Regions from separate parts of the Microbacterium sp. ZKA21 genome, predicted to be linked through region 2. Evidence: predicted binding sites of a transcription regulator. Region 2 holds the regulator's gene; the other holds the start of a gene.
What was found. The regulator HrcA, encoded in region 2, represses chaperone genes, less so after heat shock. The targets are predictions, from matches to a motif close to TTNGCACTCGNNNNNNNCGAGTGCNAA.
Positions count from the first base shown of each region.

Region 1: the regulator HrcA is predicted to act here: its motif matches at 3,499-3,525, upstream of groES (co-chaperone GroES).

Region 1 covers NZ_JBNPVV010000007.1:39,696-51,089, reverse strand. The annotation lists gene M2317_RS14310 (hypothetical protein) at 1-690, shown strand, start outside; gene M2317_RS14305 (hypothetical protein) at 687-1,817, shown strand; gene M2317_RS14300 (hypothetical protein) at 1,827-2,183, shown strand; gene M2317_RS14295 (class I SAM-dependent methyltransferase) at 2,190-3,452, opposite strand; gene groES (co-chaperone GroES) at 3,612-3,908, shown strand; gene rarD (EamA family transporter RarD) at 4,043-4,972, shown strand; gene M2317_RS14280 (ABC transporter substrate-binding protein) at 5,108-6,373, shown strand; gene M2317_RS14275 (ABC transporter ATP-binding protein) at 6,433-7,176, opposite strand; gene M2317_RS14270 (ABC transporter ATP-binding protein) at 7,173-8,165, opposite strand; gene M2317_RS14265 (branched-chain amino acid ABC transporter permease) at 8,155-9,132, opposite strand; gene M2317_RS14260 (branched-chain amino acid ABC transporter permease) at 9,136-10,506, opposite strand; gene guaB (IMP dehydrogenase) at 10,736-11,394, shown strand, end outside.
Region 2 covers NZ_JBNPVV010000005.1:262,643-274,036, forward strand. The annotation lists gene M2317_RS12645 (PhoH family protein) at 1-40, opposite strand, end outside; gene M2317_RS12650 (HIT domain-containing protein) at 87-434, opposite strand; gene M2317_RS12655 (16S rRNA (uracil(1498)-N(3))-methyltransferase) at 504-1,232, opposite strand; gene dnaJ (molecular chaperone DnaJ) at 1,236-2,348, opposite strand; gene hrcA (heat-inducible transcriptional repressor HrcA) at 2,351-3,379, opposite strand; gene M2317_RS12670 (carboxylesterase/lipase family protein) at 3,490-4,914, shown strand; gene hemW (radical SAM family heme chaperone HemW) at 4,904-6,145, opposite strand; gene M2317_RS12680 (DUF1990 family protein) at 6,145-6,798, opposite strand; gene lepA (translation elongation factor 4) at 6,852-8,705, opposite strand; gene M2317_RS12690 (ABC transporter permease) at 8,944-9,927, shown strand; gene M2317_RS12695 (ABC transporter permease) at 9,927-10,844, shown strand; gene M2317_RS12700 (dipeptide ABC transporter ATP-binding protein) at 10,841-11,394, shown strand, end outside.

The DNA of each region.
Region 1 (11,394 bases), on a different contig from region 2:
GTCGGTGCCGAGCAGGTCAGACTGGAGGCCGAGGCGGACTTCGACCCCGGATCGATCACGGCGCTCGGGCAGGCGCACGGCGCGACGATCTGGCACGCGACGCGCGATGAGGGGGAGAACCAGTGTCTGCTTCTCACCATCGACGAGCGGAACGAATCGGCGTGTGTTCCGAACGACCAGTTCGACCAGCTGGGCGGCGGACTCTACGCCTCGATGAGTCTGCCTGCGGACGACGACGGCGACGTGAGCGGGCTCAACGTCACCGTGGTCCGGGACGTCGACGGACGCCTCGCCGTCGTGGCCCAGGTCTGGTCGCCGGATGAGATGTGGGATTGGCGGTCGCAGTACTCGGAGGACGAACTCGCCATCATCGACCGGATCGAGAGCGAGACCGGCGTCGGCGGGGAGTTCCTGCAGATCGTCGGCTATGACGACGATCGACCCGTCTGGCAGGAGTTCAGCGGCCCGAGCGGGTGCGTCATCGTCGCAACGGTCGGCTCGGTCGAGCGCGCGTGCGCAGAGGATGCGAGTGCCCCGATCGTGCTCGAGGTCGTCGGCCCCGATGGCACGGCCACGCGGTATCACGTGACGGCGTCGGATACGCGGGGGCCGATGCTCACGATCGAGCGCGTCACGGCTGCGGCACCGGATGGGGTGATCGACGACACGACCGGAGAGGTGATCGAATGACGGATGCGGATGCCGCCGAACTCGATGAGCTTCGCGCCAAGGCGTATGGACCGGATGGCGAGCTGACTGACGCCCAGGCGCGTCGGCTCGACGAGCTGCAGGAGCGGGCACGCGGGGCGGCACCGACAGTGGACGCGAGCACCGATCCGGGTGCGGTGGATGCTGCGGCGGCCGTGCTGCAGCCGTCTGCTCCCGAGACTTCCGAGACGTCGGCGGAAGGCGAGCGGCTCCGCGCGGAGTCGAACCTCGCCGAGAGCGACGGCGATGCTGCCGCGGAGCAGGACGTCCTCGCGCACGCCGCGGGGGTTCGCGGTATCGTCGCACGCCGTTGGTTCCCGTATGCGGCTGTCGGCATCGCGCTCCTGCTCGGGTTCGGTGTCGGCTTCGCCGTGTTCGGCCAGGAGGTCCTGCGCTCCGTGGCACTGTCGCTCTCGGTCGGTGCCGAGCGGGCGGAGCTGGAGGCCAGGGGCGAGTACGACCCCGGTTCGATCACGCCGCTCGAACAGGTGCGGGAAGCAACGATCTGGCACGTCACGCGAGACGACGGCGACACGCAGTGCGTCCTCGTCACGGTCGAGGATCGTCGCGAACGAGCATGCACTTCGACGGATCAGTTCGACAATCACGGGGCTGGTCTTTACGCCGGAATCAGTCTGCCGGCCGACGTCGAGAGCGAATCGAGCGGCCTCAACGTGAACGTCGTCCGGGCATTGGACGGCGATCTCGATGTGGCGGTTCAGCTCTGGACCCCGGGAATGTGGGAATGGAGGTCGCAATACACCGAGGATGAACTCGCGACTCTCGATCGGATCGAACGCGAGACCGGCATCAGCGGCGAATCCGTCGAACTCATCGGCTACGACGGCGACCGGCCCATCTGGGTGGAGTACCTCAGCACGGGCACGTGCATCATCGCTGCGCTCGACGTCACGGTCGAGCGCGCCTGCGCAGACCACCCCAATGATCCTGAGACCGCGACACTGGAGGTAGACGTCGGCGACGGCTGGGTCACGACCTACCGTCTGAGCGCGCATGACGTGCGTCCACTGACGCTCACGATCGAACGAATACCGGCAATGGGGCCCGACGGGGCCGGCGACGAAACGACAGGAGATATCGAGCCGTGACGGAAGAGGATGCCGCCGAACTCGACGAGCTGCGCGCGAAGGCCTACAGGCCAATGGCGCAGAGAGCACTACGCCACCCAGGAGCTTGAGCTGATCGGCGCATTCGACGAGCGCCCGGTCTGGCTCGCGACCGTGCCAGGAGCGCAGACCTGTCTGATCTTCGTCGGCGAGTTCGGATCACCCATCGACACATGCACACCGACGCACGATCTGACGGACGAGCCGATGCGTATGAGCATCACCTCGCATGATGCGGCTGGGCCCGACGGCAGCGGGGTGACGACCACGTTCGAGCTCACGTTCGTCGGTGAGTCGTCGCGGCAGCTCGTGATCACTCGCACGCCGGAGACCCCGCCAGCCGGCTGACCTGTGTCACACCCGGTCGGCGAGCACCGCGATCCGCTGGTCGCCGACCCGCGCGAGGAGGAGCGTCGCGCTCTGCGACCCGCTCAGCTTCAGCTTCTTCCGGAAGGCCGCCGGGTCGATGTCCATGCCGCGCTTCTTGATCTCCAGCGTTCCGATGTCGGCCTTGCGAAGCGCGGCGCCTACGGCCTTGACGTTCGCCGGCATCGACTCGCGCACCCGGAAGGACTGCACGAACGGACTCGTCACCGCAGCATCCCCCGTCAGATAGGCGATGTGCTCGTCGAGCATCCCGGCATCCAGACTCCGGGCGACGTCGCCGATCAGCCGGGCGCGGATCACCGCCCCGTCCGGCTCGTGCAGGAAGGCGCCGAGCGGGCGGACGGCGGCGTCTTCGGCATCCGCTCCCGCCGTCAGCTCGTGCGACTCGTCGCCGCGGATCACCAGCGCGGCCCGGCGCACGCCCTCGCGTGCGAGCGCTCCGGTCCAGACGACGAGCTCGACGACGCTGCCGTCGGCTGAGACCCACTGCGCCTCGGCATCCGCGGGCAGCGCATCGCGATCGTGCCCAGGGCCGAGTTTGATGCCGGTGGGGATGCGGGACGCCACGTCGAAGGCCCAGTCCAACGACGGGGAGTAGTCGGATGCTGTGACTCGTCTGGTCTCGCTGTGACCGGAGGTGCGGCGGGCCGGGTCCATCCAGATCGCCGTGGAGGAGTTCGCTGAGCTTGTCGATGCGTGCGGTAGCCCTTCGACAAGCTCAGGGTGCGAGGGGAGAAGCTCAGGGAAGATCGTGCGCACGGCATCTTCGGCCGTTCCGTGCGAGACCGACGCATCCTCGCCGAACGTCGCGAGGTTGTATGCGGCGATCGCCGCCGTGACCTCGTCCGCATCGACGGCCGTCACTCTGAGTCCTGCACCGGCGAAAGCGAGGGCGTCTCCGCCGATGCCGCACCCGAGATCGGCGACGTGCTGGATGCCGGCCGCCCGCATGCGCCCGGCGTGCCGTGCCGCCACGCCGAGCCGGGTCGCCTGCTCGAGACCCGCCTGCGTGAACAGCATCCGCTCGGCGAACGGGCCGAATTTCACGGCCGCCTTCGTGCGCAGCCGTGCCTGGCCGACGACGGCCGACACGAGTTCGGGGGAGTGGCCGGCCGCCCGCAGCCGCGAGACGACCCTGGCGACATCCGTCGTGGACTCGATGCCTCCGATGTCGTCGAGCAGACGCAGTCCGCCCGGGGTGAGCAGGGCGGCGAGCTCGGTCATCTCCACCGGTTCAGCCTACGCGGCGGCTGTTCGCCCAGCGCGTTACGCCTCACTGGCACTCGCATTGCGTGAGTGCCAGCCGACGTCCTACACTGGCATTAGCACTCTCGGGTTGAGAGTGCGAACGAGTCTTTCGTGTCAGCGTCAAGAAAGAAGAGGTAGACCGTGTCGGTTTCCATCAAGCCGCTCGAGGACCGCATCGTCATCCAGCAGGTCGAGGCCGAGCAGACCACCGCGAGTGGACTGGTCATCCCCGACACCGCCAAGGAGAAGCCCCAGGAGGGCGAGGTCGTGGCCGTGGGCCCCGGCCGCATCGACGACAACGGCAACCGTGTTCCGCTCGACGTCGCCGTCGGCGACCGCGTGCTCTACAGCAAGTACGGCGGCACCGAGGTGAAGTTCGGCGCAGACGAGTACCTCGTCCTGTCGGCCCGCGACGTCCTCGCCGTCGTCGTTCGCTGATCTCAGCGACCTTCGCTTCGAAGGCCCGGATGCTCAGGCATCCGGGCCTTCGTGCGTCACGCATCGTGCGTTTCCTGCCAAGGTGGCGGATCGCGTCCTCCGCTGTCCGACCCCGGTCGTAGGGTTGATCAGTGATCACGCAGACCCCACCACGCACCGAGCAGACGGCCGGGGTCCTCTACGCCCTCGGGGCGTACCTGCTCTGGGGCGTCCTTCCGCTGTACTTCCTCCTGCTCGTGCCGACGGGGCCGTGGGAGGTCGTCGCGTGGCGAGTGCTCTTCTCCCTCGCGTTCTGCGTGGTCCTGCTCGCGATCACGCGCGGATGGCAGCGGCTCTGGGCCATCGTCCGCCAGCCGCGGCTGCTCGGGCTCACCGCGCTCGCAGGGCTCCTCATCTACGTCAACTGGCAGGCGTTCCTCATCGGCACGCTCGACGACAAGGTCGTCGAGACATCGCTGGGGTACTTCATCAACCCGATCACGACCGTGCTGCTCGGCGTCTTCGTCCTGCACGAGCGGATGCGACGACTGCAGTGGGTGGCCGTCGGGATCGCCGCGCTCGCGGTCGTCGTGATCATCGTCGCCTACCACACGGTCCCGTGGATCGCCCTGACGCTCACGCTCTCTTTCGGCGTCTACGGCCTGATCAAGAAGAAGATCGGTCCATCGGTGGATGCCGTCAGCGGACTGACCCTCGAGTCCTTCTGGCTCATCCCGATCGCGGTCGTCCAGCTCGTCGCCGTCGGGATGACCACCGGCATCACGATCGGCAACAACGGCGTGTGGCACACCGTGCTGCTCTGCTTCGCCGGTGTCGCGACCGCGGTGCCGCTGCTGCTGTTCGCCTCCGGCGCTCGCCGGATCAACCTCACTGTGATCGGGATGATCCAGTTCATCACGCCGATCATGCAGTTCCTCATCGGCGTGGTGATCCTCCACGAGCCCATGCCGACCGAACGCTGGATCGGTTTCATCCTCGTCTGGGTGGCGGTCGCCGTGTTCGTCGTCGACCTGCTCCTCGCGGCGCGGCGACACCGTCGGACTCCGGCTCCCGAGCTCGTCTGAGCGGCCAGGGCGGGCGCCGTCATCAACGCGAAACAAGATCGTTAGCGCACCGATACCCGCGGGTATCGGGCCCGGTCATAGGGTTAGAGCACCCGAGCGCGGTGTCGCCGTGTTCGCTGTTGTCGAAGGAGCAATATGAACGGTTTGCAGGGTTCGCGCCCCAAGCTTCTGGCAGGAATCGCCCTGCTGGGAGCATCGGCGCTGGTCATCGCGGGATGCAGCACGACCCCGCCCGCCCCCGAGTCCTCCGAGGGATCGGGGACGACCAACGAGCGTCCGGAGAACGTCGACCTGACGCTGAAGCTGGGCTCGCTTCTTCCCGCTACGGGTACTCTCGCCTTCCTCGGCGCCCCGATGGAGGCGGGTGTTCAGCTCGCGGTCGCGCAGATCAACGAGGCGGATGCCGGCATCCAGGTCGAGCTGACCAGTGAGGACGAGGGCGACCTCGACAACAAGGCGTACGAGACCTCGATCACCAACCTCCAGAGCGCCGGCATCACGGCCATGGTGGGTGCGGCATCCTCGAGCGTCACGAAGCTGATCCTCGACGGCAACGCCGGTGCGGGCATCCTCACCGTCTCGCCGTCCAACACCTCGCCGGACTTCTCCGGGATCAACCCGCTGTACTTCCGCACGGCGCCGAGCGACCTGCTGCAGGGTGAGGTCCTGGGCAACCAGATCGCCGAGGACGGGCACAAGACGCTCGGCATCATCTACCAGAACGACCCGTACGGCACCGGCCTGTTCGAGGCGATCAAGAGCACGTTCGAGAGCACCGGTGGCGAGGTCGTCGCCGACGCCTCCTACAACCAGGGCGATGGCCAGTTCAACGCTCAGGTGCAGACGATCGCGGCCGAGAAGCCGGATGCCGTGGCCATCGTCTCGTACGACCAGTTCGCGACCATCGCGCCGCTGCTGGGCAACGCGGGCATCGACACCGGTTCGTTCTACCTCGTCGACGGCAACCTCAAGGACTGGCCGGACCTGCCCGTCAGCCTCGAGGGCTCGAAGGGCACCCGTGCCGGCGCCGAGCTGCCGGACGACTTCATCGACCAGCTCAACGAGGTCTGGACCGCCGAGGGCAACGAGCCCATCGACGCGCTGACCTACTCGGCTGAGGCGTACGACGCAGCGACGCTCATCGCGCTGTCGGCTCTGTACGCGGTCTCCGTCGAGGGCGAGGACATCGCCGGCGCCATGCGCACGGTGTCCGGTGGAGAGGGCGATGGCGAGCCGTGCACGAGCTTCGCCGACTGCGCCGAGATCATCAACGCCGGCGGCACGCCGGACTACGACGGTTACTCGGGCAAGGTGACCTTCGACGAGAACAACGACCCGAAGGGTGCTGACATCGGCATCTACGAGTTCGACGCCGAGAACGTGCAGACCCGCATCAAGTAAGTCGCACACGAAAGGGCTCCGGATGCCGCGGCATCCGGAGCCCTTTTCGTGCGCGAGACCTACGCGGCGTCGGTGCCCAGCGTGCCCAGGTACAGGCCGATGACCTTGGGGTCGTTCAGCAGATCGCGACCGGATCCCTCGTACGCGTCGCGGCCCTGATCGAGCACGTAGCCGCGGTCGCAGATCTGCAGGCAGCGCCGGGCGTTCTGCTCGACCATGATCGTCGTCACGCCCGCCTTGTTGATGTCGGACACCCGGATTAACGCGTCATCCTGGCGCACCGGTGACAGACCGGCGGACGGCTCGTCCAGCAGCAGCACCGACGGATCCATCATGAGCGCACGCGACATCGCGACCATCTGGCGTTCGCCGCCGGACAGCGACCCCGCCCGCTGCTTGAGCCGCTTGCCGAGCTCGGCGAAGATCCCGGTGACGAACTCCAGGCGCTCCGCGAAGGCCTTGGGGTTCTGATAGAGCCCCATCTGCAGGTTCTCCTCGATCGTGAGCGAGGGGAACACGTTGTTCGTCTGCGGCACGAAGCCGACACCGCGGGCGACGAGCTTGTCGGCCTTGAGTCCGACGATGCTCTCGCCGTTCACGGTGATGTCGCCCTGGCGCACCTGCACCATGCCGAAGATCGACTTCAGCAGCGTCGACTTGCCGGCGCCGTTCGGGCCGATGATGCCGATGAGCTCGCCCTTGCGGGCGATCAGGTGCGCCCCGTTGAGGATGTTGACCCCCGGCAGGTATCCGGCATGCACGTCGGTCAGTTCGACGACGACGTCGCGGGTGTCCTCGGTCATGGCTTCTCCTCCTGGGGCTCGTCGGACGCGATCTCCGCCTCGGCCTCGGTCTCGATCTGAGTGCGCAGACGCTCGGCCGCGGCATCCGACACCACGGGGATGCGACCCGTGACCGCGCCGAGGTCGACGTCCTGGTGAGCGCCGAGATAGGCGTCCACGACCGCGGGGTCCGCCATCACCTGATCCGGCGGGCCCTCGGCGACGACGCGTCCCTCGGCCATCACGACCACCCAGTCGGCGATGTGCCGCACCATGTGCATGTCGTGCTCGACGAACAGTACCGTCATGCCGAGGTCCTTGAGGCTCAGGATGTGCTCGAGGAGCGACTGGGTCAGCGCCGGGTTGACGCCGGCCATCGGCTCGTCGAGCATCACGAGCGTGGGGTCGCTCATGAGCGCGCGTGCCATCTCGAGCAGCTTGCGCTGGCCGCCGGACAGGGATGCCGCGAAGTCCTTCTCCTTGGCGTCCAGCTTGAAGCGCGCGAGCAGCTCGCGGGCGCGCTGCTCGATCTCGGCCTCCTGCTGGCGCCAGAGGAAGGGGAACAGGCTCGCCCAGAACCCCTCACCGCGCTGGTTCGGCGCGCCGAGCTTCATGTTCTCGAGGACGGTCAGCAGGGACAGCGACTTGGTGAGCTGGAACGTGCGCACCTGCCCCAGCTGCGCGACCTTGAATGAGGGGACTCCCGAGAGATTCTTCCCGTCGAACGACCACGTGCCCGAGTTCGGGCGGTCGAACCCGCAGAGCAGGTTGAAGAGCGTCGTCTTGCCGGCGCCGTTCGGCCCGATCAGTGCGGTGATCGCGCCGCGCGGGATCTCGAGGTGATCGACGTCGACGGCCGTCAGGCCGCCGAAGCGGCGGGTGACATGATCGGCGACGAGGATCGGGTCGACCTTCTCGACGCCGGGAGCGGCAGGGCCCTTCGCGAGCCCCGTGGTCTTCGCGCGCGGTGCCGGCGTGGCCGGCTGCGCGGCGTTCGTTTCACTTGACAAAGGTCATCTCCCTCTTGTTCCCGAGGATGCCCTGCGGCCGGAAGATCACGATCAGCATCAGCACCACGCCGATCAGGATGTACCGCACCATGTCGGCCTGAGCGGCGGTCATCGGCAGCATCCCGGCATCCGCCATGGCCGGAAGAAGGCTGCCGAGGAAGGCGAACACGACCCAGAACAGCACGGCGCCGAGCGTCGGGCCCAGCACGGTCGCCGCTCCTCCGAGGAGCAGGATCGTCCACAGGAAGAACGTCAGTGACGTGGAGTAGCTGCCGGGGATCACCGCGGACGGCAGCACGAACACGATGCCGCCGAGGGCCCCGAGCACGCCTCCGACGACGAGCGCCTGCATCTTGTATGCGAACACGTTCTTGCCCAGCGAGCGCACCGCGTCCTCGTCCTCGCGGATTCCCTTGAGCACGCGCCCCCACGGGCTGCGCATGAGCGCCCACACCAGCAGGACGGCGATCGCGAGCATGATGAGTCCGAACACGCGCACCCACAGGTCGTTCGCGTTGTACGTCCACGGGCCGAAGCCGTAGGTTCCGGGCGGGAACGGATTGATGTCGCGGAAGCTCTGGTGATATCCGGAAAGTCCACCGGCCGAGTTCGTCCACTCCTTGAACAGCTCGGTGAGGAACAGCAGCCGGACGACCTCGGCCGCCGCGATGGTCGCGATGGCGAGATAGTCGGCGCGCAGACGGAGGGTCGGGATGCCGAGGATCAACGCGAACAGCGCTCCGCCGATGAGGCCGATCAGCATGCCGATCCACCAGGGCAGACCGAAGCTGAGGATCGAGATCGCGTAGCCGTAGCCGCCCACAGCCATGAACGCGGCCATGCCGAAGTTCAGCAGGCCGGTGTACCCGAAGTGCACGGCGAGCCCGGTCGCCGCCAGGGCGTACGCCATCGTGGTCGGGCTGAACAGATACGCGGCGGTGTTGCCGAAGATGTTGCCGAAGTCCATGCGTCAGCCCAACCTTTCCTTGCGGCCGAGCAGGCCCTGAGGCCGTACCAGCAGGATCACGATCAGCGCGACGAGGGCGCTGGCGTACTTGAGGTCGCTCGGGACACCGAGCAGCGTCGACACCTCGACCGCGAGACCCACGATGATCGATCCGATCAGGGCGCCGATCGCAGATCCGAGGCCGCCGAGCGTGATCGCGCAGAAGATCAGCAGCAGCATCTGCATGCCCATGTCCCACTTCACGCCGGGGCGGAAGTACGCCCACAGGATGCCCGAGATCGCCGCCAGGATTCCTGCGACGATCCAGACGATGCGGATCACCTTGTCGACGTCGATTCCGGATGCCGCGGCCAACTGCGGGTTGTCCGAGATCGCGCGGGTGGCCTTGCCGACTCTGGTCCGGGTGAGGAAGAACGCGACGCCGAGGATCGCGACGAGGCTCACACCCATCGCGATCATGTCGATGTACGACAGCGACACAGGACCGAGCTTGATCGGCGTGGGGCTGGCGCCCGGCAGCTGGTAGGTGCCACCGCCGATCATGTACTGCAGGGCGTAGCGCAGCGCGAGCGACAGCCCGATGCTGACGATCATGAGCTGGACGACCCCGAGGCCGCGGCGTCGGAGCGGACGCCAGAGCCCGGCATCCAGGGCCCATCCGAGCAGCCCCCCGGCGACGATCGCGGCGATGATGCCGAGCCACATCGGAAGATGCCAGAACGAGGTGACCAGCAGAGCGACGACGGCGCCCCAGGTGACCATCTCGCCGTGCGCGAAGTTCGACAGCTTCGTGGTGCCGTAGATGAGCGCGGCTCCCATGGAGGCGAGTCCCAGCAGCAGACCGAAGTTCAACCCGCCGACCATGCGCGACAGCAGCTGGTCGATGAACGAGGTCGTCTCCCGGACGCCTTCGCCGAGGAACAGGTTGACGATCTTCGTCCCGGTGAGACCGAACTCGACCTCGAACGACGCCGTCGTCCCTGAGAGGGGCTGCATGCCCTCGGGCAACTGGGTCGCGTCGACGATCACGCCGTCGGGGAGGGTGTCCTCGTCGACCGTGAGCACGTAGGTCGCGGCTTCGGGGACGTAGAGGCGCCATCGGCCCTCGGCATCCGTCTCGGTCTCGGCCTCGAAGTCCTCGCCCTCCACCGACATGGTGACGTCGGCGACGGGTTCGTCGTCGAAGGTGATGACGCCGGCGAGATAGAAGTCGGTGACCTCCTGGCCGTCGTCGGTCTCCTCCGCGGATGCCGATGAGACGGCGGCGGCGGGCGACGGCGCCTGGAGGGCCAGGAAGGCGAAAGCGAAGAGCGTTCCGATCAGGGCGATCGCCCATCGGATTCCGCTCCGTTTCGCCGAGATCGTCGGACTCACAGAACCTCCCGTCCAGTACACAGGCCAAGACGGAGTTGTGCATCGGCCCTGATGTACGACGGTATGAGCGTAGTGTGTCGATTCTGTTTCGGCCAATGCACGATCTGCTCACGATCTGTCGGTGATTGCCGCACGGGCCGGGCTCGCGCGCGGGAATAGCACGGGGGCCTCCGGCGCTTAGAATTGGTACACCCCGCGCCGCGCCCCGCCACCCCCAGGAGGATCATCCATGGACCAGCACGACCCGTTCGGTTTCGTCGGACTCACTTATGACGACGTGCTGCTCCTGCCGGGGCACACCGACGTCATTCCGAGCGAGGCGGACACCTCGTCGCGGATCTCGCGGCGGATCTCGGTGGCGACGCCGTTGCTGTCGAGTGCGATGGACACCGTCACGGAGTCGCGCATGGCGATCGCGATGGCGCGGGAGGGCGGCATCGGCATCCTGCACCGCAACCTGTCGATCGCGGATCAGGCCGCGCACGTCGACCGGGTCAAGCGCAGCGAGTCGGGCATGATCACCGATCCGATCACGACGACGCCGGACGCGACGGTCGAAGAGGTCGACGCGCTGTGCGCGAAGTACCGCATCTCGGGTCTTCCGGTGGTCGACCCGGACGGCAAGCTCGTCGGCATCATCACGAACCGCGACATGCGCTTCGTCTCCGGTTTCGAGCGTCAGACGACGTTCGTGAAGGACGTCATGACCAGCGAGGGGCTCGTGACCGCTCCGGTCGGCGTGGCCGCTGGTGAGGTCATCGCGCTGTTCGCGAAGCACCGCGTCGAGAAGCTGCCGCTCATCGACGAGAACGGCAAGCTCGCGGGCCTCATCACGATCAAGGACTTCGACAAGAGCGAGAAGTACCCGCTCGCCACCAAGGACGAGCA
Region 2 (11,394 bases):
TCCGGAGAAGGCGGTCCTGCGGGCCGAGCAGCTGCACCATGGCGATGCCGTCGGCGTAGATGCGCTCGGTGACGCTGCTCGAATCGTCAGAGGCCAACGAGGTCGTCCTGTCCCAGGTTGCCGAGAACGTGCGCGTGCACGTGGAACACCGACTGACCTGCGCGCGCGCCGTTGTTGAAGATCAGGCGGTACTCGCCGTCCGCATGCTCGTCGGCGAGCCGCTTCGCGGCGGCGACGAGTTCCGCCAGCAGCCCAGGGTCCCCCGCTGCGAGTTCGGTGACATCGCGGTACTGCTCGGTCTTGGGGATCACGAGCGCGTGCAGAGGCGCCTGCGGGTTGATGTCGCGGATCGCGAAGACCCGCTCGTCGTCGAGCAGGAGCTCACCGGGGATCTCCCCGGTGAGGATGCGCGTGAAGATCGAGGGCGACGTCATGGGGCCAGTCTATCCGGCGCCGGACAGCGGCGGCCGTGGGTCGGAGCCGACGCCGTCACCGGATCCGGGTCACCAGCGCCCGAGGCTCGCGGACAGCACGGCGATCGCCGCAGGCCCCGCGGTCGACGTGCGCAGCACGGTGTCGCCCAGGCGCACCCGCTCCGCACCGGCCGCGGAGAGACGCTCGAGCTCCTCCGGCGCGATTCCGCCCTCCGGTCCGACCACCAGCACGAGGTCGCGTCCGTCCGGTTCGACCAGGGACAGACGATCCTCCGCCGTGGGGTCGAGCACGAGCATCCGCTCCTCCCCCGCGCGCTGCGCGAGCTGCGCCGTCGAGTTCACCGGCGACACTGTCGGGATCCAGGCGCGATGCGCCTGCTTGGCGGCCTCGCGCACGATCGACGCCCAGCGCTCGCGCCCCTTCGCGGCCTTCGGCCCCTCCCAGCGCGAAACGCTCCTCGCCGCCTGCCAGGGCACGATCTCATCCACTCCGAGTTCGCACGACGCCTGCACGGCGAGCTCGTCGCGGTCGCCCTTCGCGAGCGCCTGCACGAGCACCAGACGCGGAGACGGCTTCGCGATCTCGTGGCGGCGTCCGATACGGACGTCGACGCGCGACGCCGATACATCGACGGCCGAACCGTCCAGCCAGACCCCGGCGCCGTCCCCGATCGTGATCGTCTCGCCGACCCGCACACGGCGGACCACGGCGGCGTGCTTCGCCTCGGCACCCGTGAGCGAGACGATGCTCCCTTCACCGGCATCCGACGCGGATTCGACGACGAAGTGCAGCGCCATGACTCAGTGCCCGCGGAACCGGTCGCGGAGCTTGGAGAAGAGCCCCTGCTGGAACTGTGCGAGCTGAGGCTTCGGCGCCTTGGCCTTCTTCGCGAAGTCCTCGATCAGGCGGCGCTGGGCCGAATCCAGCTTGGTGGGCGTGAGCACCTGCACTCCGACCCGGAGGTCGCCGCGCTGCGTGCCGCGCAGCGGCGTGATGCCGCGGCCCTTGATGGTCAGGACATCACCGGACTGCACACCCGGCCGGATCTCGAGGTCTACGGGTCCGTCGAGCCCGTCGATCGTCGTCTCCGTGCCGAGGACGGCATCCGTCATCGCGACCTCGAGGGTCGCGAGCAGATCGTCGCCCTCGCGGCTGAACGTGGCGTGCGACGCGACCGAGACCTCGACGTACAGATCGCCGTTCGGACCGCCGGCCTTGCCGACCTCGCCGGAACCGGGCAGCTGCAGGCGCAGCCCCGTCTCGACGCCGGCCGGGATGTCCAGCGACACCGTCCGGCGCGAGCGGACCCGGCCCTGACCGGCGCATGTCGCGCACGGGTACGGAATCGTCGTGCCGTAGCCCTCGCACGTTCCGCACGGCTGGGAGGTGACGACGTTGCCGAGAAGGCTCCGAACCTGACGCTGCACGTGCCCGGAGCCGCCGCAGATGTCGCACGTCACGGGCGACGTGCCCTCCTGGCAGCAGGAGCCCTGACACGTCTCGCAGAGCACCGCGGTGTCGACCTCGATGTCCCGGTGCGCGCCGAAGACCACGTCTCCGAGGTCGAGATCGACCCGCACGAGTGCATCCTGGCCGCGCTCGCGACGAGATCGGGGGCGCGCACTCCGGCCGCCGCCCGCCGCGCCGAAGAACGTCTCGAAGATGTCCCCGAACCCGCCGAAGCCGCCGGCACCGAATCCGCCGTTGTCGTCGCCGCCCATGTCGTAGCGGCGTCGCGACTCCTCGTCACTGAGCACGTCGTATGCGTGCGTGACGAGCTTGAACCGCTCCGACGCATCGTCACCCGGATTCACATCCGGGTGCAGCTGCCGCGCCAGTCGCCGGTACGCCTTCTTGATCTCGTCCTGGGACGCGTCGCGCGACACCCCGAGGACCTCATAGTGGTCCGCCACAGTCACCTCTCGTCTTCGTCGAGCAACCGGGACAGGTAGCGGGCCACAGCCCGCGCAGCCGCCAGATTGCTCGGATAGTCCATCCGGGTCGGGCCCATCACGCCGACCCGCGCCATCCCGCCAGGGGTGGCGTAGTTGCTCGCCACGATCGAGGCCTCGCCCAGACCGAACGGCTCGTTCTCCGTGCCGATGCTGGCCGCGAGTCCCTGCTCGTCGGTCACCATCTCGCTCATCAGCCGCAGCAGCGTCACCTGCTCCTCGATCGCCTCGAGAAGCGGGTGGATGCTGCCGCGGAAGTCCTGTTCCCGTCGAGCCAGAGTCGCAGCTCCTGCCATGACGAGCTTCTCCTGACGGAACTCGTCCAGCTCCTCTGCGATGACGCCGGCCAGTACGCGCTGAGCGATGTCGGTGCGCCCGGGCTTCACCGTCGCGGCGAGGGCGCCGACCAGTTCGCGCGCCTCGCTCACGGCCCGCCCGGTGATGGATGCGGACAACCGGGCACGCAGCACTGCGACCTCGGCCTCGTCCAGATCGACCGGGAGACCGGCGATGCGCTGGGAGACGCCCCCGGCGTCGGTGACGAGCACGACGAGCAGCCGATTCGGTGCGAGCGCGACGAGTTCGAGATGCGTGAGATGCGCGCGCGCGAACGACGGATACTGCGCCAGCGCCACCTGTCCGGTGAGCTGCGTGAGCACGCGGACCGTACGCGCCATCAGGTCGTCGAGATCGGTCGGGTCCGCGAGGAACATCTCGATCGCGCTGCGCTGTGCCGTGGAGAGCGGACGCAACTGGGCGAGGTGGTTGACGAAGACCCGATAGCCCTTGTCCGTCGGCACCCGCCCCGACGACGTGTGCGGAGCCGTGATCAGCTCCTCGTCCTCGAGCAGCGCCATGTCATTGCGGATGGTCGCCGCCGAGACACCGAACGAGTAGCGGTCGACGATCGACTTGCTCCCGACCGGCTCATGCGTGGCGACATAGTCCTGCACGATCGCCCGGAGCACCTGCAGACCGCGCTCAGTGACCATGACCGCTCTCCTCCCGCTGGCACTCACTGCTTCCGAGTGCCAATTCTACCCGTCGCTCGAGTCCGACCGCGCTCATGTCGCGGATCGGGCGCGCCCGTACGATGAAGGACATGAGCGCTCACCCTCAGGTCACCATCTCCACCGGCATCCTGAAGGGCGAAGCGGATGCCGGGATCCGACGTTTTCTCGGCATCCCGTACGCGGCCCCGCCGTTCGGTGCGAACCGCTTCCACGAACCGCAGCCGCCCGCCGCCTGGGAGGGTGTGCGCGACGCCACCGCGTTCGGCCCCACCGCCCCGCAGCTGCCGTACCCCGGGGCGATCGGCGAACTGCTCGGCAGCGTGAGGATCCCCGGCGACGACATCCTCACGGCGAACGTCTGGAGTCCAGAGGGCGCCGCCGGGGCACCGGTGGTGCTCTGGATCCACGGCGGCGCCTTCGAGCGCGGAGCGCCGGCCCTGCCCGGCTACGACGGCACGGCTTTCGCCAGGGCCGGTGTCGTCTTCGCCTCGATCGGCTATCGGCTCGGGTCCGAGGGCTTCTCGGTCCTCGACGGTGCGCCGCGCAACCTCGGGCTACGCGACGTCGCCGCCGGCCTGGAGTGGGTGCATCGTGAGATCTCGGCCTTCGGAGGCGACCCCGCGCGCATCACCGTGATGGGTGAATCGGCCGGTGGATCACTCGTCGCCGGTCTCCTCGCCCGTGACGATTCACGGGCGCTTGTCTCCCGGGCGATCATCCAGTCCGGCCCCCTGCAGGCGCAGTCCGCGCAGAAGGCCGGTCGCGTCACGGCCCAGCTCGCCAAGCGGCTCGGCATCCGACCGACGAGGGACGCTTTCGCAGCTGTCGCGCCGGATGAGCTACTCGAGGCGCGCCGGCAGCACGCGACCGGAAGCTCGCCGCTGGGCGGCGCTCCCGGGTTCCAGCTCACGATCGACCCCGAGAGCCTGCCGCGTTCCCCGCACGACGTACTCGCCTCGATCGAGACGCCCCTGCTGATCGGATCCAACACGGACGAGTACCGGCTCTGGTTCACGCCCGAGGCACTCGCCGGCGTGACGGAGCTCAAGCTGTTCGCCGCCCGCCTGGCGCTGCGTATCCCCGCGCGCGCGATCCGCGCCTACCGGAGCGCGTGGCCCGGCGCCTCCACCGGTGAGATCTTCGGCCAGGTGGCGACCGATGCCATCCTCCGCGCACCGGCCACGCGCGTCGCCACGGCGAAGCCGTCGCCGACCTACCTGTACGAATTCGCGTGGCAGAGCCCCGTGCGTGACCTGCGCGCCGCGCACGCGCTCGAGCTCGGCTTCGTCTTCGACCGACTCGCGGATGCCGAGTCGCACCGACTCGCGGGCCCTGATGCTCCGCGGGAGCTGGCCGCCGCGATGAATGCGGACTGGATCCGCTTCATCGCGACGGGAGATCCGGGCTGGCCGGCCTTCGACGAGAGCCGAACGACCCGCCGGTACGACACACGGATCAGCGATGGTCCCCAGCGCAGGCAGGAGCCTCTGGATCTGCTGCCGCTCAGTCCGTGAGCTCGCGCACCACTGCGTCGGCCAGCAGCCGACCCTTCAGCGTCAGCTGCACGCGGCCGGAGAGCGCTGCGGCGGGCTCGACGAGGCCATCGGCGATCAGGCCCGCAACGCGCGAACGATTCGAATCGGGAAGATCGGCGATCGCGATGCCCTCACGGATCCGGCTCAGCAGGAGCACCCGCTCGAGCATCCGGGACTCCTCATCCGGCCGTTCGGTGCCGGCTGCCGGCGACTCGGATGCCGCGAGCCGCTGAGCATACGCAGCCGGATGCTTGACGTTCCACCAGCGCAGCCCGGCGACATGGCTGTGGGCTCCGGGGCCGAACCCCCACCAGTCCGTACCGCGCCAATAGGCGAGATTGTGACGCGAGCGGTTGCCCGTCGATTCGGCACCTGAGCCTGTCGAAGGGCGAGCCCAATTGCTCACCTCGTACCACTCGAACCCGGCATCCGCGAGACGGCGGTCGGCGAGCTCGTACATGTCGGCCTGCAGATCGTCGTCCGGTTTCGGGACCTCGCCGCGGCGGATCTGACGCGCGAGCTTCGTGCCGTCCTCGATGATGAGCGCGTATGCGGAGATGTGATCCGGCGACAGTGCCAGCGCAGTATCCAGCGAGGTCTCCCAATCGGCCAGCGACTCCCCCGGCGCTCCGTAGATGAGATCCACGCTCACGGCGAGTCCGGCGTCGCGCGCCGCCTCGACCGCGGTGCGCACGTTCGCCGGTTCGTGCGTGCGGTCCAGGGTGGCGAGCACGTGCGGCACCGCGGACTGCATTCCGATCGAGAGACGCGTGACCCCGGCATCCACGAGCGTCTTCGCCACCTCCGGCGTGACCGTGTCCGGGTTCGCCTCGACCGTGACCTCCGCCCCGTCGCGCAGCCCGAAGGCATCAGCCGCCGCTGTCAGCATCCGTGCCAGATCGCCCGCCGGGAGCAGCGTCGGCGTGCCACCGCCGAAGAAGACGGTGTCCATCGGCCGCAGCGCGCCGGCGTCCGAGAGCACTCGACGCGCGAGGTCGATCTCGGCGATCAGCGTCGTGGCGTAGTCCTCCTGCTTCGCGCCGCGCAACTCGCTCGACGTGTACGTGTTGAAGTCGCAGTATCCGCAGCGCACCCGGCAGAACGGCACGTGCAGGTACGCCGAGAACGGAGTCTCGCCGTCGATCCGCAGATCGGCGGGCAGGCGACCGTCGACGGGTGCCGGATCGCCGATCGGAAGGGGCCCCGCCATCAGAGCGGAGTCGCGTACAACGGGGAGATCGCCCGCAGGTACCGTGCGAAGAGTTCACGACGACGACGCTTCACGAGCGCCGGAAGCGTGCGATACAGCAGGCCGCTCGGCGCGTCGAACGCACGGACCGTGAACCAGACCTCGTCGTTGTCCTCGCGCCACTCGATGTCGAACGATTCCTCGCCCTTCACCACGGACCCGCCGACGGTGCCCAGCACGAAGCCGATGCGCCTGGCGTCCTCGGTCACCGAGATCACACGCAGTTCGGCATCCGCGCGCATCCCGGCGACGCGGCCGCGCAGATGCACGGTCATGCCGGCGCCGGCGTACGGAAGCCCCTCTGAATCGAAGCGCTGCTCGACGTCACGACGGCTGGGCGCGATCGCATTGCCCTCGGCATCGAAGCTGACGCCCGAGTAGGAGGGTCCCGGTGCCGGGCGGACATCGTCGACGGAGAGTCCGGCCGCGCGCTGCGCCGTCCAGGACAGCAGTGCGTCACCCGCCGTCCGGAAGCGCTCGGCTCCGCTGCCGATCCGCCAGGCGTTCTCCGCGGGGATGCTGTGCTCCGGCGGATACTGCATGAGGTCGGGGGCATGAGTCGCCCCCACGGCCGCATAGTCCACCGTGTCGTCTCGGAAGGTACCGCGCCGCATGATCTCCAGCCTACCCATCCTCCCTGAGAGGGTCCTCCGACCCGCGGAGCCGACTACTTCTTCTCCTTGCCCTCGACATCACCGGAGAGCGCTGCGATGAACGCCTCCTGGGGAACCTCGACGCGGCCGACCATCTTCATGCGCTTCTTGCCCTCCTTCTGCTTCTCGAGCAGCTTGCGCTTGCGGGTGATGTCACCGCCGTAGCACTTGGCGAGCACGTCCTTGCGGATCGCGCGAATGGTCTCTCTGGCGATGATGCGCGCGCCGATCGCGGCCTGGATCGGGACTTCGAACTGCTGGCGAGGGATGAGCTTGCGCAGCCGCTCGGCCATCATCGTGCCGTAGGCGTACGCCTTGTCGCGGTGCACGATCGAGCTGAACGCATCGACCTTCTCGCCCTGGAGGAGGATGTCGACCTTCACCAGGTCCGCTTCCTGCTGGCCGGCGGGCTCGTAGTCGAGCGAGGCGTACCCCTGCGTCTTGGACTTCAGCTGATCGAAGAAGTCGAAGACGATCTCGCCGAGTGGCATGTTGTAGCGCAGCTCGACGCGCTCCTCGGAGAAGTACTCCATGCCGAGCAGAGTTCCGCGTCGGGACTGGCAGAGCTCCATGACGGTGCCGACATAGTCCTTGGGCAGCAGGATCGCGGTCTTCACCACTGGCTCCGACACCGAACCGATACGGCCGTCCGGGTACTCGCTCGGGTTCGTGACCGTGACGGTTTCGCCTGTGTCGCTCGTGAGCACCTCGTAGATCACGCTCGGCGCCGTCGTGATGAGGTCGAGGCCGAACTCGCGCTCGAGTCGCTCGGTGATGATCTCGAGGTGCAGGAGTCCGAGGAACCCGCAGCGGAAGCCGAATCCGAGCGCCACGGATGTCTCGGGCTCGTACTGCAGCGACGCATCGGAGAGTTTGAGCTTGTCGAGCGCTTCGCGCAGCTCGGCGTAGTCGCTGCCGTCGATCGGATAGATGCCCGAGAACACCATCGGCTTCGGGTCGGTGTAGCCCGGCAGCGCCTGAGTGGATGGTTTGCGCGCCGTCGTGATCGTGTCACCGACCTTCGACAGCCGGACGTCCTTCACTCCGGTGATGAGGTAACCGACCTCGCCGACCCCCAGGCCCTTCGAGGGCACCGGCTCCGGGCTGGAGACGCCGACTTCGAGAGCCTCGTGCGTCGCTCCGGTGGACATCATCTGGATCCGCTCGCGCGGGCTCAGGCTGCCATCGACCATGCGGACATACGTGACGACACCGCGGTACGCGTCGTAGACGGAGTCGAAGATCATCGCGCGTGCCGGTGCGTCCGCGTCGCCCTGAGGAGCGGGGATCTCCTGCACGAGTCGGTCGAGGAGCTCCTCGACTCCGACGCCGGTCTTGCCCGAGACGCGCAGCACGTCCTCCGGCTTGCCGCCGATGAGGGAGGCGAGTTCCTTGGCGTACTTCTCCGGGTCGGCGGCCGGGAGATCGATCTTGTTCAGCACCGGGATGATGTGCAGGTCGTTCTCGAGCGCGAGGTACAGGTTCGCGAGCGTCTGGGCCTCGATGCCCTGGGCGGCGTCGACGAGCAGGATCGCGCCCTCGCACGCGGCCAGCGAGCGCGACACCTCGTACGTGAAGTCGACGTGGCCGGGGGTGTCGATCATGTTCAGCGCGAACGTGTCGCCGTCGATCTGCCACGGCATCCGGACGGCCTGGCTCTTGATCGTGATGCCGCGCTCGCGCTCGATGTCCATCCGATCCAGGTACTGCGCGCGCATGTCGCGATCGGAGACGACTCCGGTGATCTGCAGCATCCGGTCGGCAAGGGTCGACTTGCCGTGATCGATGTGGGCGATGATGCAGAAATTCCGGATCTGCGAAGGCGGCGTCGCGGCAGGCGAGAGCGGGGTGAGAGCGCGTGGTGACATGTCTCGACGATTCTACGGTGAGCCGTCCCTAATCCCCGATTCGTCGAAACCAGTGATAGTCTCGCGAAGTTGCCTTGGCTCTCTCAGTGACACTGAGTTCCACAGGCGATACGACTCCGTAACAGACACGTAACGGTGTTGCATCGCGCAAGACCGCGGATGGTGCTTGACTATCATCCCGACCCAGCGTTGCGTCGGAAGATCCCGCGCGCGTCTGTATAGAGAAAGACTCAACACCTTGATCAAGTACCTCGTGCGCCGCCTCCTGGGGTGGGTGCTGATGATCGTCATCGCGACGAACATCACTTATTTCCTGGCATGGAACTATCTCGATCCCGAGAACAACTACGTCGGACGCCGGCCTCCGCTCTCACCCGAGCAGATCGATGCGCTTCTCGTCCCTCGGAACCTCAGCGATTCGATCCCGCTGTTCCAGCGGTGGTGGACCTGGTTCTCCAACATCCTGTTCCACTGGGACTGGGGCATGGGACCCACCGGAGAGTCGGTCAACGAGCAGGTCGCCTACCGCGTCTGGGTCAGCGCTGAGCTGGTGCTCGGCGCGACCATCATCACGACGATCCTCGGCATCGCGCTCGGCGTGTACACAGCGTCGCGGCAGTACAAGCTCGCCGACCGCATCGGCCAGGGCACGAGCATCATCACGATGAACATCCCCACCGTGGTGTCGGGCTTCGCCCTCGTGCTGCTCGCGATCAACTTCAACAACGCCGTCGGCACCACCGTGTTCTACGTCGTCGGCTCCTCCAGCCCCGGGGTCGAGGGCTTCTTCCCCGTCTTGGTGGACGTCCTCCAGCATCTGACTCTGCCGACATTGAGCCTTGTGATCACCGGGTACGCCGGCATCCACTTCCTGCAGCGCTCCCTGCTGCTCGACAACATCAAGGCCGACTACGTGCGCACGGCACGCGCGAAGGGACTGACGAAGCAGCAGGCCATCCGCAAGCACGCCCTGCGCACCTCGATGATCCCCGTCACCACGCAGGTCGCGTTCACGATCCCCGCCGTCTTCACGGGGGCGGTCCTGACCGAGACGATCTTCAACTGGAACGGCATGGGGCGGTACTTCATCACGACCCTGAACGGCAACGACATCCACGGCGTCGTCGCGGTCGCCGCGTTCGGTGCCCTCATGACGGCGATCGGCGCCATCCTCGCCGACATCACCGTTGTCATCCTCGATCCGAGAGTGCGGGTGAACTGATGTCCATCGAAGCGATCGAGGTCTCTGCGGAGATCGAGAACAAGCTGAAGACGCGCAAGCGCACGTCGCTCATGAAGCTGTACACGCGCCGCTTCATGCGCAACCGCGGTGCACTGATCGGCATCGTGATCCTCATCCTGCTCGTGCTGTTCGCGATCATCGGGCCGCTCATCTCGCCGTACAGCCCGTCGGATCTCGACTTCCTGGCGCTGCGCCAGGGGCCGTCGGCCGAGCACTGGTTCGGCACCAACGGATCCGGGAACGACAACTTCGCGCAGGTGGCGACAGGTCTTCAGCGCTCGATGATGATCGCCGTCGTCGTCGCGTTCGGCACGACGGCCGTCTCCGCTATCGTAGGCGCGACGGCTGCGTACTTCCGCGGCCCGTACGAGCGGATCATGCTCATCGTGATCCACTTCATGATGGTGATCCCGAACTTCCTGATCCTCGCGATGATCTCCAACGACGCGGGCGGCAACTGGATCGTGATCTCCCTGGTCATGGTGTTCGTGGTCGGCTGGTTCATGCCGGCGCGCATCATCTGGACGCTGTCGCTCTCACTGCGCGAGCGCGAGTACATCCACGCAGCGCGCTACGCGGGCCTGCCAGGCCTGAAGATCGTCACCCGGCACATGCTGCCGAACATCGGCTCGCTGCTCGTGATCAACTTCACGCTCGGTGTCGTCTCGGCGGTGCTGACCGAGACCGCGCTGTCGTTCCTCGGATTCGGAGTCAAGCTGCCCGACGTCTCGCTCGGTGCGCTGATCGGCTACGGCTCGAGCACCCTCGTCAGTGCTCCGTGGCTGTTCTACTTCCCCGCCCTCGCGCTGACGCTGCTGACCGTGTCGATGGCACTCATCGCCGACGGCCTGCGCGACGCCCTGGATCCGACTTCGGCGGCTGGAGGTCGCGCATGAGTACAGTACTGTCCGTCCGCGACCTCAAGGTCAGCTTCCCCTCCGAGGCCGGACGCGTGGATGCCGTGCGCGGCGTCTCGTTCGATCTCGAATCTGGCAAGACGCTCGGCATCGTCGGCGAATCCGGATCCGGCAAGTCGGTCACGTCGCTCGCGATCATGGGCCTGCTCGACGAGAACGCCAAGGTCACCGGCTCGATCATCTACGACGGCCAGGAGCTCATCGGCAAGACCGACAAGCAGCTCTCCGTGATCCGCGGCAACGGCATGTCGATGGTCTTCCAGGACCCGCTGACCTCGCTCACCCCGGTCTTCACCATCGGCGACCAGCTGATCGAAGCCCTCACGGTGCATCGCAGCCTGTCGAAGAAGGATGCGTGGGACCGCGCGGTCGAGCTGCTCTCGCTCGTCGGCATCCCGGAGCCCGAGCGCCGCATGAAGGCGTTCCCGCACGAGTTCTCCGGCGGTATGCGCCAGCGCGTCGTCATCGCGATCGCGATGGCGAACAACCCGAAGCTGATCATCGCCGACGAGCCGACCACGGCCCTCGA